3 regions of the Aeribacillus sp. FSL k6-2211 genome follow, and region 2 is predicted to be linked to each of the others. Evidence: predicted binding sites of a transcription regulator. Region 2 holds the regulator's gene; each other region holds the start of a gene.

Region 1 (6,151 bases), 1.3 Mb from region 2:
CGTCAATGCAGCAGCGCTGGGGGAAATGAAATGGGGGGCTGCGAAAGGTCTGAATAGCTGCATTTATATGACGATCGGTACCGGGATCGGAGTCAGTGCCATCTCTGAAGGACATCTAGTACACGGGCTAATCCATCCGGAAATGGGGCATATGCTTGTTCGGCGCCATCCTGAAGATTCGTTTGCCGGCAATTGTCCGTATCACAAAGATTGCTTGGAAGGAATGGCATCCGGTCCAGCAATAGAAAAACGCTGGGGAAAAAAGGGGCAAGAATTAGAAAAAAATGAGAAAGTATGGGATTTGGAAGCGTACTATATTGCACAAGGAATTGCCAACCTTATACTCGTTTTATCGCCTAAAAAAATAATAATTGGCGGCGGAGTCGCCAAACAAAAGCAATTGTTCCCCCTTATACATCAAAATGTTCAAGCTTTATTAAACGGTTATGTTCGCCATGAAGTGGTGCTAGAAAACATTGCAGATTATATTGTTCCGCCCGGATTAGGGGATAATGCGGGACTTTGCGGAGCAATCGGTTTAGCATATGAGGCGTTTTTGGAGAATAATCAAAAATAAAGCTCAAGAACATTTATCGGCAAATAATCGTTACAGATAACCCAAGCCATAAAATAAAATCAGGCATACAAAAAATGTGTACAAGAAAAGGAAACTTTCAAGAATGCAGTTAAGAACCAAAAAGAATTAGATAAAGCTAAAACTAATGCTAAAGAGAATTGATCCAAGATATTGCTCGGTGACCTAACAGCTCTTTATGTTACAGCTGAGATGATTAAGTTTAGGTGGCTGGAAGCATTCATTTTTTGATAAGTGGAGTTCAGGAGTATTGCAATGTATATGCTGAAACAAAACGAATATTGAAAAATATTTTTTAATCTTTAAACAATTATTAAACATCTCTACATTTAGAGGGAGAATCAATTAAATTATATATCTTAAAAAAGACAAATTAGACTTAGGGATTTAGAAATTTATTTATTATTTAAAAACAGTATGTCTATGGGATATCTTATTATCGGGGATTAAGAAGACCTTTATAAATACATGAATGAAGAGGATATTCAACAATTTCAAAATGTAATAAAAATCTATGTATTGTCAGATGAACAGTTAAATGAAGAAGATGCAGATATTTTTAGAGAGTTTGCAATGGATTTAGTTGATGGTAAAGATTTTTGTGCATTAATACTGGATTTTCATGTAAATGGAGAATAGTTTGAAAATCTACCACTAGATCTTAAGGTGGAAGATTATCAAAAAATATTACATGCAGTAAATTCTGAATACGATATTTCATATGTAAATTTAGATCATTTGTTTTATCTATCTCAAGATTAAGAAAGAGTATCCAATAGTGAAAAAAGGCGGCTATTGGATGCTTTTTTATATGCTTAGGGTAGTCTTAGGGGGTGACCGTAAGAAAAAAGTAAATATAGTATAAAAGTTGCTTTTATAAAGGCGAATTTTTTAGCCTATGAGCTTCATTATTGCATTTAAATATAATCATAAAGCCGTTTATTTTGACTTCATCGATTTCAACTATTTCCCCTGTATCCTAGGTTTTCTGACCGCTATACATCGCATCATTTTTTATTCTTTGCATTGGCTTATTTTTCCCTTCTCTTTTGTGGTTTTGCTTGAAAGCTTTTTGAGGGCTTCAATATAATAAATGTATAACCGTTGACGAAAAGAGGTTTTTTTATGATCAAGCTTGTGTTTGCCGCATTCGCCCCTTTTTTGCTTGTCTTATTTTTCACAAGAGTTACATATAGTCATGTCGTTGGGACATTGTTGACGGCTGGTTTATTAATTGCCTCTTATTTTGCAGGTCATATGGATACTATTTATATCGCCATTTTGGATGTAGCCAGCTTAGCAGCTGGTTTTATCGCTGCCAGAAGCATGAAAAAGGATAAGAAAACATCTACTTAAACCTGTTCAACACGATTGACAGGTTTTTATTGTCTATGAAAATCAAACGTCAGTTCGTATTTTTGGTGATTCAGCCTGATTATATGTTAAAATAAAATATAAGTTTCTGAATTGGAGGATGTTCCATGGATCGGTTTGAATTAGTTTCAAATTACCAGCCTCAAGGAGATCAGCCGAAAGCTATCAAAGAGCTGGTGGAGGGAATCAGGCAAGGAAAAAAACATCAGACATTGTTAGGTGCAACTGGAACTGGCAAAACGTTTACGATATCCAATGTGATTAAAGAAGTGAACAAACCGACGCTGGTTATTGCCCATAATAAAACGCTTGCCGGACAGCTGTATAGCGAGTTTAAAGAATTTTTCCCGAACAATGCAGTTGAATATTTTGTCAGCTATTATGACTATTATCAGCCGGAAGCGTATGTTCCGCAAACAGATACGTATATTGAAAAAGATGCGAGCATTAATGATGAAATTGATAAATTAAGACATTCGGCCACCTCTGCATTGTTTGAACGGAAAGATGTTATTATTATCGCAAGCGTTTCTTGCATATATGGTTTAGGTTCGCCAGAAGAATATCGTGAGCTGGTCGTTAGTCTTCGCACAGGAATGGAAATCGAGCGCAATGACTTGCTGCGCCGTTTAGTGGATGTGCAGTATGAAAGAAATGATGTAGATTTTCGCAGGGGAACTTTTCGCGTGCGCGGGGATGTAGTGGAAATTTTCCCTGCTTCGCGCGATGAACATTGTATCCGCGTGGAATTTTTCGGAGATGAAATCGACCGTATCCGTGAAGTTGATGCGCTGACAGGCGAAATTATTGGAGAGCGGGAGCATGTAGCGATTTTCCCGGCATCACACTTTGTGACAAGAGAAGAAAAAATGAAAATTGCCATTGCTAATATTGAAAAGGAGCTTGAGGAACGGCTGCATGAACTGCGGGAGAATGGAAAGCTTTTGGAAGCGCAACGGCTCGAGCAACGGACAAGATATGATTTAGAAATGATGCGGGAGATGGGCTTTTGCTCCGGGATTGAAAACTACTCCCGTCATCTTACATTAAGACCGCCCGGTTCGACTCCTTATACGCTTTTAGATTATTTTGGAGATGATTTTTTGATCGTCATTGACGAGTCGCATGTGACGATTCCGCAAATCCGTGGGATGTACAACGGCGACCAGGCGAGAAAACAAGTGCTTGTCGATCATGGATTCCGTTTGCCTTCAGCACTTGACAACCGTCCGTTAAAATTTGAGGAATTTGAAAAGCATATGAAACATGTCATTTATGTTTCTGCCACCCCTGGGCCGTATGAGCTGGAGCATACGCCGGTTGTTGTTGAACAGATTATCCGCCCGACTGGACTTTTAGATCCAACCATTGACGTCCGACCTGTTGAAGGGCAAATAGACGATTTAATCGGCGAAATTCAAAAGCGGGTTAAACGGAATGAGCGGGTGCTTGTGACCACATTAACGAAAAAAATGGCGGAAGATTTAACGGATTATTTGCGGGAAATCGGGATTAAGGTGACATATCTCCATTCCGAAATTAAAACGCTCGAGCGCATTGAAATTATCCGCGACCTGCGCCTTGGCAAACATGAAGTGTTGGTCGGGATCAATTTGCTCAGGGAAGGGCTTGATATTCCGGAGGTCTCTCTCGTTGCAATTTTGGATGCAGATAAAGAAGGATTTCTTCGTTCGGAACGTTCTCTTATTCAAACAATCGGACGGGCGGCTCGGAACGCAAACGGGCATGTCATTATGTATGCTGATACAATCACAAAATCGATGGAAATCGCCATAAACGAAACAAAACGGCGTCGTGCGATTCAAGAGGAATATAACCGTCAACATGGCATTACGCCAAAAACGATTCAAAAAGATATTCGCGATGTAATTAGGGCGACATATGCAGCGGAAGAGGAAGCAGAATATAAAACGGAAAAGGCTGTGAAGCTGAACAAAATGTCGAAAAAAGATCGAGAACAACTGATAGCCCGTATGGAAAAAGAAATGAAAGAAGCTGCAAAAGCATTAGATTTCGAAAGAGCTGCTGAACTGCGCGATCTAATTTTGGAGATGAAAGCGGAAGGATGATTGGATATGGCAATGGATAAAATTGTTGTAAAAGGTGCACGCGCTCATAATTTAAAAAACATTGATGTCACGATTCCAAGAGACAAGCTTGTCGTTGTAACAGGTTTATCGGGATCGGGCAAATCTTCTTTAGCATTTGATACAATTTATGCAGAGGGACAGCGGCGATATGTGGAGTCTTTATCTGCCTATGCCCGCCAATTTTTAGGACAAATGGATAAACCTGATGTCGATGCGATCGAAGGCTTATCGCCGGCCATTTCGATTGATCAAAAAACGACAAGCAGAAATCCGCGTTCAACGGTCGGAACGGTGACAGAAATTTATGACTACCTACGGCTTCTTTTTGCCCGTGTCGGGCGGCCGACATGTCCGGTGCATGGGATAGAAATTTCTTCGCAAACAATCGAACAGATGGTTGACCGGATTATGGAGTATCCGGAACGGACAAGACTGCAGGTTCTTGCTCCTATTGTGTCTGGAAAAAAAGGAATGCATGTGAAAACATTGGAGGAAATAAAAAAGCAAGGGTTTGTCCGCGTGCGGATTGACGGAGAAATGATGGAGCTTACCGATGATATTTCTCTTGAAAAAAATAAAAAACATTCCATCGATGTCGTTGTGGATCGGCTGATCGTGAAAGAGGGGATTATAAGCCGGTTGACCGATTCGATTGAAACAGCTTTAAAATTAGGTGATGGAAAAGTCATAATTGACATCATCGATGGCGAAGAGCTGCTTTTCAGTGAACATCATGCCTGCCCGATTTGCGGTTTTTCGATTGGAGAGCTTGAACCGCGGATGTTTTCCTTTAACAGCCCATACGGAGCTTGTCATGCTTGTGACGGCTTAGGTTCAAAACTAGAGGTGGATTTGGATCTCGTTATTCCAAATAAAAACTTGACATTAAAGGAACACGCAATTGCACCGTGGGAGCCGACAAGCTCTCAATATTATCCGCAGCTTCTTCAAGCGGTTTGCAACCATTACGGTATTGATATGGACATTCCGGTTAAAGATATACCGAAACATCTGCTCGATAAAATTTTATTTGGAAGCGGCGGGGAAAAAATTTATTTTCGCTATGAGAACGATTTCGGGCAAATCCGGGAAGGCTATGTAGAATTTGAAGGTGTGGTCCGCAATATAGAACGGCGCTATAAAGAAACGACATCTGATTTCATACGCGAACAAATGGAAAAATATATGACGAATCAGCCGTGCCCGACATGCAAAGGGCATCGACTGAAAAAGGAAAGTCTGGCTGTTCTTATTAACGGACGCCATATCGGACAAGTCACTCAATTGTCTATTCGTGAAGCCTATCAGTTTTTTGACCAATTGGCATTGACAGAAAAAGAAATGAAAATTGCCAATTTGATTTTAAGAGAAATAAAAGAACGGCTGAATTTTTTAATTGAGGTAGGTCTTGATTATTTAACATTAAGCAGATCAGCCGGTACGCTCTCTGGTGGAGAAGCTCAAAGAATCCGTCTTGCCACGCAAATCGGATCAAGACTGACTGGAGTACTTTATATATTGGACGAGCCGTCTATCGGTTTGCATCAACGGGACAATGACAGGCTGATCCGTGCTCTCCAAAATATGCGGGATATCGGCAATACGTTGATTGTAGTTGAACATGATGAAGATACGATGCTTGCAGCTGATTATTTGATCGATATTGGGCCGGGAGCTGGCGTGCACGGCGGTCAAGTTGTAGCTGCGGGTACACCAAAAGAAGTGATGAATGATGACCGTTCGCTTACAGGACAATATTTGTCAGGGAAAAAGTTCATTCCATTGCCGGTCGAAAGAAGAAAACCGGATGGTAGGTATATTGAAATAAAAGGAGCAAGCGAGAACAATTTAAAAAATGTAAATGTCAAATTTCCTTTAGGTGTATTTTTGGCAGTAACAGGTGTATCTGGTTCGGGGAAAAGTACGTTAGTCAATGAAATATTGCAAAAAGGCTTGGCGCAAAAGCTGAATAACAGTAAAACAAAACCCGGTGCCTATAAAGAAATGAAAGGGATTGAACATCTAGATAAGGTCATCAGCATTGACCAATCTCCGATTGGAAGAACGCCGC
Region 2 (6,151 bases):
TCAGTGAAAATACCGCCGTTTCATTTGGAGGAAGGGCGGGTCGTATTCGGTGTTTTTTAGATGAACAAGTATTTGTGCTGAAGGTTGTTGGCGCTGGATAAAAGGGGCAACCACATCAATAATAAAATGTTTTAATTGGAAAAATCAATTTTAATAGCAGTTACTTTGTTTCTATAAATTTTATACTTAATGATACAAAATATTGAGAGTAAAGAAGAGAAGAAGCAGAAAAACGAACATCAGCGCAATCTGTCTTTTTTAATTAAAAAGCAAGAGACAATCAGTCCAGGCATCAGCGTAAAAAAATATGTAAGATAATCTGACATAAAACTTCAATTCTCTCATTGAATGGGATACACTGATAGAGAAAAATTTGATCCAATCGTGGAAATAAAGAAGAGTGAATTTGGATCGGTGTGATGTCAATTTCTATTCACTCAAGTTAAGATGGGGTATTATAGTGAGCATGATGAATCGCCAAAGCAGGTTAGGTAAAGCTTTAGCGATTATCATATATGTTTACTCACTATAAAGAATAAATGATGGAAATGACCATTTTTCTATCTTTTAAATGACTCCTTGTTCTACCATTGCATCAGCGACTTTTTTAAATCCTGCAATGTTAGCGCCGACGACAAGATTTCCGGAGCAGCCGTATTCATTTGCAGCGTTGACGCAATTTCGGTAAATGTTCTTCATGATATCACGTAATTTTGCGTCGACATCTTCAAAGCTCCAAGACAATCTTGCGCTGTTTTGAGCCATTTCTAATGCTGAAACAGCAACTCCGCCTGCGTTAGCAGCTTTTGCAGGTCCAAAAAGAATATTGTTTGATAAAAACACGTCGATCGCTTCTAATGTAGACGGCATGTTGGCGCCTTCTCCAACAGCTTTGAGTCCGTTGGAAACAAGGAGTTCAGCTGCTTTTTTATCGATTTCATTTTGAGTAGCGCATGGGAGGGCAATATCGCATGGAATGGACCAAATTCCGGAACAGCCTTCATAATATTCTGCATGAGGATGTTCATTTACATATTCTTTAATTCTTTTTCTTTCAACTTCTTTTAACCTTCTAACCGTTTCAAGATTAATTCCATTTTTATCAAAAATGTAGCCATCAGAGTCGCTGCATGCGACAACTTTTGCACCTAATTGTGTTGCTTTTTCAATCGCATATATGGCAACGTTCCCAGAACCAGAGACAACAACTGTGCTTCCTTTGAAGCTTAATCCATGGTCATTAAGCATTTCTTCAACAAAATAAACAGTTCCATAACCTGTCGCTTCGGTTCTCGCTAAGCTTCCGCCGTACCCAATGCCTTTTCCGGTTAACACCCCAGCTTCAAATCCGCCGCGTATTCTTTTATATTGGCCAAACAAGTATCCGATCTCTCTTGCGCCAACTCCAATATCACCGGCAGGAACGTCAATATCTGGTCCAATATGTTTGTAAAGCTCTGTCATAAAGCTTTGTGTAAATCTCATAATTTCCCCATCTGATTTACCTTTCGGATCAAAATCAGATCCGCCTTTTCCTCCGCCGATCGGCTGCCCAGTCAATGAATTTTTGAAGATTTGTTCAAATCCTAAAAATTTAATAATGCTGGCGTTGACGGTCGGGTGAAAGCGCAAGCCTCCTTTATATGGCCCAATTGCACTATTATATTGCACTCTAAATCCGCGGTTTACACGCACTTTTCCTTCGTCATCCACCCATGGAACGCGAAAAATGATCAATCTTTCCGGCTCAACAATTCTTTCAAGTATTCCGTGCTTTATATATGTAGGATGTTGAGCAAATACAGGCACAAGCGAGTCAAATATTTCTTTTACAGCTTGAAGAAACTCAGGCTCATTCGGATTTTTTTCTTGCACGGATTGAAATACTTCATTGACATATTGCTTTGCATTTTCCAGTTCACTTTGTTTCATAAGTAATTGATTCATAGCACCTCTCCTATACCTAAAATTTAAGCAGTTAGAAGAATTCAAACAATTCAGTAAATCATCCCGGCACTGGCTAAGGAAGCGAAATCTACAATAAAAAATTCTACAACAAAATAAATCAAAAAACAATGACTGTTGAGAATTGTTGCATAATAGCTTTGCATGCAGGCACGGAGAAGGCGCCTGAAATTTGTTTCATTGAATCTAGCTTGTCTGCATACATATTGATTAGAAAACATTTTTAAAAATTTAACATCGCTAAGAGAGGGAATGTTGAAAATTTTATAAAAAGAAAAAGGATGCCTCACCTGTTTTGAGACATCGAATATTCAGTGTATGGAACGGTATAGCCCGATCACTTTTCCGAGTATTGTCACATTTTTTAAAATAATCGGTTCCATTGTTGGGTTTTCCGGCTGAAGCCGTATAAAGTCTTTTTCTTTGAAAAACCTTTTTACGGTCGCTTCATTGTCGTCTGTGAGCGCGACAACGATGTCGCCGTTATTGGCTGTTTGCTGTTGTCTGACAATAACTAAATCTCCGTCCAGAATGCCTGCTTCGATCATGCTTTCTCCGACTACTTCAAGCATGAAAAGTTGATCATCACCTGATGCAATATGATTCGGAAGCGGAAAATATTCTTCGATGTTTTCAACGGCAGTGATCGGAATACCAGCCGTCACTTTTCCGATGACCGGCACGTTGATCACATTGTTTGTTAGAAGGTGGCTGCCATCATCGTCCAAAATTTCAATGGCTCTCGGCTTTGTGGGGTCTCTTCTAATCAGTCCTTTGCTCTCAAGCTTTGCTAAATGCCCGTGAACAGTTGAACTGGAGGCAAGACCGACCGCTTCGCCGATTTCTCTTACAGAGGGAGGGTATCCTTTCTTTTTTACTTCCTCCTTAATGAAGTTCAAAATATCTTGTTGTCTCTTAGATAATTTTGTTGACATGTCAAGCACCTCAGTCATATCAATTTGTGTCGATTATAGCATGATTTTTCCAAAAAAGCAAACGTAAGTTCGAATATTTGCTTGACAGAAACATGTGTTCCCTTTTATACTTAAAAACAAAAACCGAACAAATATTCTGTTTCAGGGGGCGGTTCTTAATGGATAAATTATCATGGTCTTACATCGTTTCTTTTTTCCTTGTCATCATGGCGGCAGTTTTGGCGATTTCGTATACTGGAGAAAGGGAAGAGCTCGATCATTATATGGAGGTTCAAGTGAAGGAAGGGGACAGTTTGTGGAAAATCGCTGATGAATATAAAGAATATGACAATATGTCTCATTCAGAGTTTGTAAAATGGGTTCAGGAGCGAAACAATCTCCAAAGCCTTGTTGTAAAACCGGGGGAAACAATCGTCATTCCGATTGAAAAAAATAAATACTACAATGCTGAATATTTGGCAAACAAAGAATAACCGCAAGGAGCATTTAACATGAGAGCAGTCGTTTATGCAAGAGTCAGCACTGAAAAGGCAGAGCAGGAAACATCTTTGAAAAGACAAAAAGACGAGCTGTTAAAGCTCGCAGCTGAAAACGGTATGGAAGTTGTTGAAGTGATAGAAGAAAAAGCGAGCGGGTATGATGTTGATCGTGAAGGGGTTTTTCAACTGCTGGAATTGATTGAGGAGAAAGAAATTGAAGCGGTATTAATACAGGATGAAACAAGAATTGGCAGAGGAAATGCCAAAATCGCCATTGTCCATTCCATTTTGAAACAAGGCGTGAAAATTTTCACCGCTGCCCATCGCGGGGAGATGGAACTGTCTGAATCAGACACGATGGTGCTTGAAATTATAGGAATTGTGGAAGAATATCAACGAAAAATTCATAATTTGAAAATAAAGCGGGGAATGTTGAGAGCTATACAAAATGGGTACAGGCCTGAAAAAAATTTAAAGAATAGAAATTCTTCCTATAAAAGAGAGCGAAAAGAAGTTCCGATCGAGGAGATTGACCGATTGCGGAAAAACGGCCTGACATTTTCAGAAATAGCGGCAACATTAAGAGGATTCGGCTATGATGTTTCAAAAGCTACTGTTCATCGCAGATATCAACAATTTTTGTCAGAAAAAGGCGAATCATAGCAATAATTGTTGTCATTAGTGGTTGCATTTAGTATGATAAAAGAGCGCGGCAAAAATATACAAGGGGTTCAGCTTATGATTTCAAAAGAAAAACTTAACCGTATTAATGAACTATCTAAAAAGTCTAAGTCAGAAGGATTGACGCAAGAGGAAAAGCTAGAGCAGCAGCAATTAAGGCAGGAATATTTAGAGTCGTTTCGTCGGGATTTTCAAAACACCTTAAAAAATGTTACAGTGATTGATCCGAAAGGTAATGATGTTACACCGGAAAAATTGAAAAAATTTAAAAATAAAAGGCTGCATTAACGGATGGGTGTTGCCTTATTGCAACAATAAAGATAAGATTATAAACTGAAAATACAGATGAGAGGATGATAATGGTGACTCATTCCATTCAAGATTTATCCATCATGACGATTCGAACATTATCCATTGACGCGATTGAAAAGGCGAATTCCGGACATCCTGGAATGCCAATGGGCGCCGCACCAATGGCTTATGCGCTGTGGACGAAATTTATGAACATTAACCCTGAAAACCCTAATTGGTTTAATCGAGATCGCTTTGTTTTATCTGCCGGACATGGTTCGATGCTGCTTTACAGCTTGCTTCATTTATCGGGTTATGATCTTTCCATGGATGATATTAAATCGTTTCGTCAATGGGGAAGCAAAACACCTGGACATCCTGAATACGGACATACACCTGGCGTTGACGCAACAACTGGACCATTAGGCCAAGGAATAGCAATGGCCGTTGGAATGGCGATGGCAGAACGTCATTTAGCAGCTACATACAATAAAGAAGGATACAATATTGTTGATCATTACACATACGTCATATGCGGTGACGGTGACTTAATGGAAGGGATTTCCTCTGAAGCAGCTTCCTTAGCTGGTCACTTGAAGCTTGGACGATTAATTGTTCTTTATGATTCGAATGATATTTCCCTAGATGGGGATTTAAATAAATCATTCTCAGAAAATGTAGAAGAGCGCTTTAAATCTATGGGCTGGCAAGTGCTGCGCGTTGAGGACGGCAACAACATTGAAGAGATTTCGAAAGCCATTGAAGAAGCCAAATTGGATGAACAACGACCGACATTAATTGAAGTAAAAACAACAATCGGATATGGTTCGCCGAATAAAGCAGGCACTTCTTCCGTTCATGGTTCGCCGTTAGGTCCAGAAGAGGCAAAATTGACAAAAGAAGCCTATGCATGGACATTTGAAGAAGATTTCTATGTTCCAGCAGAAGTTTATGAGCATTTTGAGAAAAATGTAAAAGAACGTGGAAAGCAGAAAGAAATTGAATGGAATAATTTGTTTGAAAAGTATGAGAAAGAATATCCTGAACTTGCAAAAGAGTTAAAGGCAGCAATCAATGGTGAATTGCCAGAAAATTGGGATCAATCTTTACCTTTTTATGAAGAAGGAAAAAGCGTTGCAACCCGTTCTTCTTCTGGAGAAGTATTAAATGCAATAGCTGAAAAAGTTCCTTATTTCTTTGGGGGATCTGCAGACTTAGCTGGATCAAACAAAACGACAATAAAAGGTTCAGGAAACTTTTCTGCGGAAGATTACAGCGGACGAAACATTTGGTTTGGTGTCAGAGAGTTTGCCATGGGAGCAGCATTGAACGGTATGGCTCTGCATGGAGGTTTACGTGTTTTTGGCGGAACGTTCTTTGTTTTCTCTGACTATTTGCGGCCAGCGATTCGTTTAGCAGCATTAATGAATCTCCCTGTAACTTACGTGTTCACTCATGACAGCATAGCGGTTGGAGAAGACGGACCAACACATGAGCCGATTGAACAATTAGCTTCTTTGAGAGCAATGCCGAATCTTTCTGTCATTCGTCCAGCTGATGGAAATGAAACAAGAGCTGCGTGGAAGGCTGCGCTGGAATCTAAATCAACACCGACTGCATTAGTATTAACGCGCCAAAATTTAGAAACTATTAAAGGTACGAAAGAAAATGCTGAAGAAGGTGTTGCAAAAGGCGCTTATGTCATTTCACCGGCGAAATCGGATCAACCGGATGCTCTTCTACTTGCATCAGGTTCAGAAGTAGCATTAGCTATTAAAGCTCAACAAATTCTTGCATCTG
Region 3 (6,151 bases), 1.0 Mb from region 2:
TCTGAATAGCGTTTCTCAATTGAGTCGGCACGAATGTTATAATATTCACACAAAGGATCAAACTTTTTTCTAAACTGATTTAAGTTTTCTTCATACAAACGAACTTTTTCCTCTAACATTCTTTTTTCTCTTATCAGCTTTTGACAGCTTGCGATGCGTTCAAACTGCTCAAGCAATTGTGATCCTTCGGCTTCTTTCGGAAGATGAAAATGTTCATAAAACGGGAAAATTAAATGTTGCAATTGATACTTTTCATGTTCCCATTCGTCATATAACGAAAGAATCCGTTCATAAGCTTGTTCTTTACCTTTATAATTCATCTTCTCGATCTCAATTTTTTGGCGGACTTGCTGATCCTTCCATAATATTTCCTTAATATGCTTCAAACGCGACGTTCTTTCCAAGATTCGGGAATCATTTTGTTTATCAAGTTTTTTCACAAGCTGTTCATGCTCATTTTGTAAATGCTTTAACAGCTCATCATCCTGTGGACGGAAGAAAAAGAAAACAATGATGAATGGAAGAAACGCTGTTAAAAACAGCCAATTCTTATAAACAAACGAAAGAACAATGGCAAACGCAAAAACAGATAGCAAAGATACAGTGAGAATTTTCCATTTTTTTAATTTTTCCCGATTCTTTTTTTCTCTTTCATTGATTTTTGCTTTTAACTGGGCAATCTGCTCTTTTAAATAATGTTTGTCGGCCGTTTGCGCCATTTCTTGTTCTATGGCTGACTGCTCCTCTATTAATCTTTCCCTTTCAGATGGATCAAGCAGAAAAGATTCGTATTCTTTTATGCGGCGCTCACATTCTTCCAGCGAATATTGGGCACGCTCATATTGTTCATCGAGAAGCTTTTTTCTTTGAAATAATTGTTCATATTTCTTCGCAGCATCCTTTATTTTTTCCTTCATGCGAACAGATGTGTCGATTTTTTTTATAGCATTTTCATCTTGATGGCCGAAAATATAGATGAGCTCCTCATGAATCTGTCCTTCCAGCATTTGTTGTTGAACAATGAAAAGTTTTTGTTCTTCTAATTGTTTTTGGATGAGGGGAAATTGACTTTTTAATTCCTCAAATATTGTCTCGTCAGCTGGACGGCCGTCGATCTTCAAGGCTGATAAGGAATCCTCGATCCCCTTTTCTTTTTCCTGCACCCTTCCCAGCTGTTCTAAAACTTCGTCTCTTCTTGCCGAAAGCTTTTCCAGCCGAACAAACCCGTCCTCCGGGAATTGAATGCCGTCAGGAAAATCTTTTAGCAGCTGCAAGCATTCTTTCCGTCTTTCCAAAAGGGGAAGAACTGCTATTTGTTTTTCCACTTTTTTCCGTTCTGTTTTCAGCATCACCTTCTCGTTCTGGCAGTCCTTCAGCTGCTTCTCTAAGCTGTCCCTTTCTTTGATCAAAAAATTGTAAGCGCGCTGCTGTTCTTTTGCATGTTGCAGTTCTGCAAAGTCCTCCTTCAGTTCATTTAACGATCTGTTCAGCAACGGTTTTCGTCCGTTCGGTTTATACAAATCCTCCTGCTCTCTCTGCAGTTTCTCCTCTAAACGATATAACTGATCAGATCCGAATACACTTGTTAAAAATAAATATTTTCCCAGCTTCTCACGATTCAGCTCATACACTTTTTGCAGCCCGAATAAATCAAAGGAAAAAATCGCTTGATATGTTGGTCTGTCGGTTCCTTTTAAAATTTCAGCCAGCTCTTTATCCCCTCCTGTCCGTCCATCCTGGAAATAAAGAGTTACATCCCCCGCTGCGGCTCTCCCTTTTACGCGCTCCACTTTTACTGTTCCGAAATTTTCACATTCGATGATTAATGCCCCGCCGTATTTTCCGCCCGCTTTCGGTTCGAACCGTTTATCCGGATGCTGTTTAACGGGAAATCCGAACAGCATGCTATGGATAAAAGACATCAGCGTCGATTTTCCGGCTTCATTTAAACCGTAAATGACTTGTATGCCATGATCCGAAAATGAAATTTTTTTATCTGCAAATTTTCCGTAGCCATAAATATGCAGTTCTTTTATTTTCATCTTATCACCTTTTTTACGACCGCTTCCATTCTTGCTTAAACAGCTCATAATAAATCATTGTTTTCGCTTCTTTTATCAATTCTTCTTTTTCATTTTCTGTGAAAGATTGAAAGAAACGCCGAAATAAACGATTTTTATACAAAGGCTCCATCGCTTCGTCAAATTGATGAAAATGATCCAAAATTTGTTCAAAATCTTTCGAAATGTAAGAGGAGGAGAAAAAGTCGTCGCTCGGCACGATTTGATGCTGAATGGAAACAATCCAAACGAATTCGTTCTTTCCTTCTTCCTCTTCATTCAATATTTGCGCAAGCTCATCCAAATGATCCTGATCCATAAGATCCCAAAACAATGATGAAGCTCCATCTAGCATAATTGTCAAAAGAGCCGAGCCATTTCGTCTCTGCTGTTCCTTTACCGCTCGAATATGATCATATAGCTCGCCAACAGCAGCTATTTCATTTACAGAGAGCTTGATTTCATTCCAAAGTATGTCAAATACCGGCACAAATCGGTACGAGCTTTTCCCGCCTTCTGCTAATTCTACAAGATACACTCCCTTTTCTCCCGTTTCTTTTTTATGGCGGCCTTGGATATTTCCCGGATAAATAATCGGAGGGTCGGAATGATGTAAAATTTGCCGTTTATGTATATGTCCTAAAGCCCAATAATCAAAATCTTTTTCCAATAAATTTTGAATCGTAAAAGGACAATACGGCTCATGTCCTTCCGTCCCTGACGCGGTGCCGTGAAGAAGACCGATATGAAGCGGCGCTTCGTTTCTTTTTTGAAATTTATAGACAATATTTTCTGTAACCGAACGAGTCGGATAGCTGTAGCCGTAAATGTTGGCTAAAACCTTTCCGTCGCGGACAAACGGTATACATTCTACATCACGATCGGAAAAAATATGAACGTTTTCAGGCCATTGAATATGAACCCAATTACCTCCTGTATGATCATGATTTCCAAAAATAATAAAAACTTGGATGCCTTCTTCATTGAGCCGTTCAAACTGTTTCTTTAATCTCAACTGGGCTTTCAAACTGCGATCTTCGTCATCATACAAATCTCCTGCGATCAGTATAAAATCGACTTTTTCTTTTGCCGCCAGTTCAATTACACGTTCAAATGCCGTAAAAGTACTTTCTTGAATTCTTTTAAAGATGCTTTCCGGCAAATGCTCAAGCCCTGTGAACGGACTATCTAAATGCAAATCTGCCGTATGTATAAATGTTATGCGGCGAGTCATAGTCTCCCTCTTTCCACTTGTTTCCGGAACGTACGTTTGCTTTTCCATATTATATCATTTTAATGTGAAAAAATACATCCCGGTACCCGGGCCCCCTGCCAAAAAATTTTAAAAAAAGCTGAAAGGATTTTTTTTCAGGAAAAAGAAATATATTTCAGTAGATGAGCAAAATCACTAACATAAATTTACATCGAAACAAAAAAGGAGACATGAACCCGATTCCTTGGTTAGAATAGATGTGCCAACAAACCATTCACACAAGGAGGTTCATGTCTCATGAATAGATTAGCACATCATCAAGGAATCCACAAGTTTTTCACGATGTTGGGGTTGGCACTTTATTTTTCAAAACCTGTCATGAAGCATCTCGTTCATATCGTGGATGCGATGATCACGAAAGGCTTTTCTGGAACGTTGACCGATCTTCATCATTGGAGCTTTCACCCCAATCATCGAACGACACTCAGCCATTTTTTCACGAAAAGCCCTTGGGATGAAGAGACGCTGCTTGGCAAACTCCAGCAATGGATGCTTCATCGTGTCGAACGGATCGCCAAACAGAAAAATCAACCCCTTTTTGTTTCGATCGATGATACGATTTGCCAAAAAATCAAGCCTTCGTCACGGGCAACGCACGCCATTCAAGGGTGTGATTGGCACTATTCTCACACAGAGAAAAAGTCGATCTGGGGACATTCTCTTGTTTGGCTCATGGTTCATACGATGACCCAGGCTTTTCCCTTTGCGTTCCGCCTCTACGACAAGGCGGCTGGGAAAAGCAAGGGGGAACTCGCGATCGAGATGCTTTCTTCTTTGGATGTACGCCGTCCCGTTTATGTGCTGATGGATTCGTGGTATCCATCGCAAGCGCTCGTGGAAGCCTGTCTGAAAAAAGGATTTCACGTCATCGCGATGCTCAAAACGAACCGGATTCTCTATCCGAAAGGCATCGCCATCCAAGCCAAACAGTTTGCCCGCTATATCGAACCGAACGACACCCATCTCGTCACGGTGGGAGAAGAGCGTTATCGCGTGTATCGCTACGAGGGATCGCTGAAAGGTCTCGATGATGCCGTTGTGTTGTTGGCTTGGAAAGCCGATCAGCCGATGACACCCGAACATCTTCACTGCGTCTTGAGCACCGACCGGGAGCTAAGCGATGAAGAGATCTTGCGCTACTATGCCCAACGTTGGTCGATCGAATGCTTTTTTCGACAAGCGAAAGACCAGCTGAAGCTCGATGGGTACCGTGTTCGTCATCGTCGGGCGGTGAAACGGTATTGGATCTTGGTGCAACTCGCTTATGTGTACAGTATGGTCGAGTCCAACCGGGATTTCTCTACTGGGCTTGATCTTCTCCGAACGAAGAAAGGGCATAGTCTCGTCGAGTTCATTTACCATGCAGCGAAGCAAGATATTCCCATTGATGTTGTCAAAAAACAGCTCCATGTGGCATAAGGGGTACCCTGTTTGTCTCTTTTGGTATGGTAATTATTGTTATGAAAATTGCTCATCTACAGTATATTTTTTAAAAAAGGATGTTTGAAATGCCGACATATTTTTTAACTGCGTTTACAAACAAAGGAGAACTGCTTTTAAATGAAAAGTTTGAAGCAAATTCAGAACAAGAGGCAAAAGAAATCGGTTCAAAAATATTGAAGGAGCATCAATGTTTAAATACCGCGCATCGCTTAGTTACTTCTTCTGGCCGGCTTGTTTTATTTCATCGCTAAAACTTATCAGGATTGACAGTCCACAAAACAATGACAGGGGAAGTCTTTCACAACAAAAATACTGCGCGGCATAAGCCGCCCGCTATATTCATCCTGCTCCCAAAATTTTATGAGGCTAATTTAAAATATCTAAATGGATATGACGCTTTTTAGCCATTTACCCGTGTGGAAAAATTGTAGTGGGCATCTAAAATCAGTTTTTTCCTAGTCCCCAGCATTTTGTGGGGGGCATTTTTCTTTCCAAAACTGACTCCCAAAAATTAGGATGATTTTGGTTCTGGAGCTTACTAAAATCCCGATCACAACAATGCTAATAATGGTCGCGACGACATCATATTTAAGAACTAAATTTGAAAAAGTAATAGCTAAAAGACCGACTATTCCAATTATGATAAACATCTTATTATCTCCCATTTTGTTCACAGAGCCCCCTTCAATATCATCCCATTAATTTAAAAAATCATTATGGCTAACATGATGAAACAGATTTATCAGAGGCTGTGCAAGAAGTCCTAAAAATAAAAGCAAGTAGAGAAAGAGCTCGTATTTCTCTACTTGCTTTTGTATGTTTTGTCTGAAGTCTGCCGGCTACGTTTGTTGCAGGCTAATGGCGCAATCGCTTTTATGATTAAGTCTCGCGATCTCATCTATTAAAATTTATTCTAAAGTGTTTTTAGGGAAATACGGAAATCGTTCTCCATTTTCGACGTTCCCAAGCTCTTGTTTTCTATCGGGCCCTCCTTTCAACACGACCCGATACGTATGTGGAGCGTAAAATTATCAATTTTCGCCATAAAGAGCGTTTAGCAATTTGATTTTTTCGTTTGTATAATGTTTAAAGCCATCGTTATACGATTTCGGATCTTTCGGATTGGCGAAATGAGTGATGTCCCGGGAAACCGGGTCGATCAATTTGCTTGATGCCCCGCAGCCTAATCCGATAATCGTTTGCATTTCTTCCATGATGATTATATTGTATATACTCTCATAACCCTTCCGGGAATATCCGACATTTTCTAAATTTCCTAAAATATTTTTTTGCCGGTACAAATAATAAGGCTCATAATGATTTGCCTTTGTCCATTCAACCGCTTTATTCATCATTTTTTCTACTTCGCTTCGTT

Evidence for each region. Region 2 encodes LexA, which represses DNA repair genes until DNA is damaged. Its sites were predicted from a motif close to CGAACATATGTTCG; they were not measured.
Region 1: a site for LexA is predicted at 1,995-2,008, ahead of uvrB (excinuclease ABC subunit UvrB). Genes of this name have one in related genera too.
Region 3: a site for LexA is predicted at 3,320-3,333, ahead of NSU19_RS15025 (DNA repair exonuclease). Genes of this name have one in related genera too.

The regions. Positions count from the first base shown of each region.
Region 1 is NZ_CP150190.1:792,619-798,769, forward strand. It holds gene NSU19_RS03885 (ROK family protein) at 1-577, shown strand, start outside; gene NSU19_RS03890 (hypothetical protein) at 1,064-1,234, shown strand; gene NSU19_RS03895 (DUF2198 family protein) at 1,721-1,951, shown strand; gene uvrB (excinuclease ABC subunit UvrB) at 2,077-4,059, shown strand; gene uvrA (excinuclease ABC subunit UvrA) at 4,066-6,151, shown strand, end outside.
Region 2 is NZ_CP150190.1:2,080,458-2,086,608, reverse strand. It holds gene gdhA (NADP-specific glutamate dehydrogenase) at 568-1,947, opposite strand; gene lexA (transcriptional repressor LexA) at 2,277-2,900, opposite strand; gene yneA (cell division suppressor protein YneA) at 3,059-3,373, shown strand; gene NSU19_RS10060 (recombinase family protein) at 3,392-4,042, shown strand; gene NSU19_RS10055 (DUF896 domain-containing protein) at 4,118-4,348, shown strand; gene tkt (transketolase) at 4,423-6,151, shown strand, end outside.
Region 3 is NZ_CP150190.1:3,113,630-3,119,780, forward strand. It holds gene NSU19_RS15020 (AAA family ATPase) at 1-2,042, opposite strand, end outside; gene NSU19_RS15025 (DNA repair exonuclease) at 2,056-3,294, opposite strand; gene NSU19_RS15030 (IS701 family transposase) at 3,571-4,752, shown strand; gene NSU19_RS15035 (YhzD family protein) at 4,842-5,027, shown strand; gene NSU19_RS15040 (hypothetical protein) at 5,232-5,426, opposite strand; gene NSU19_RS15045 (coproporphyrinogen III oxidase) at 5,808-6,151, opposite strand, start outside.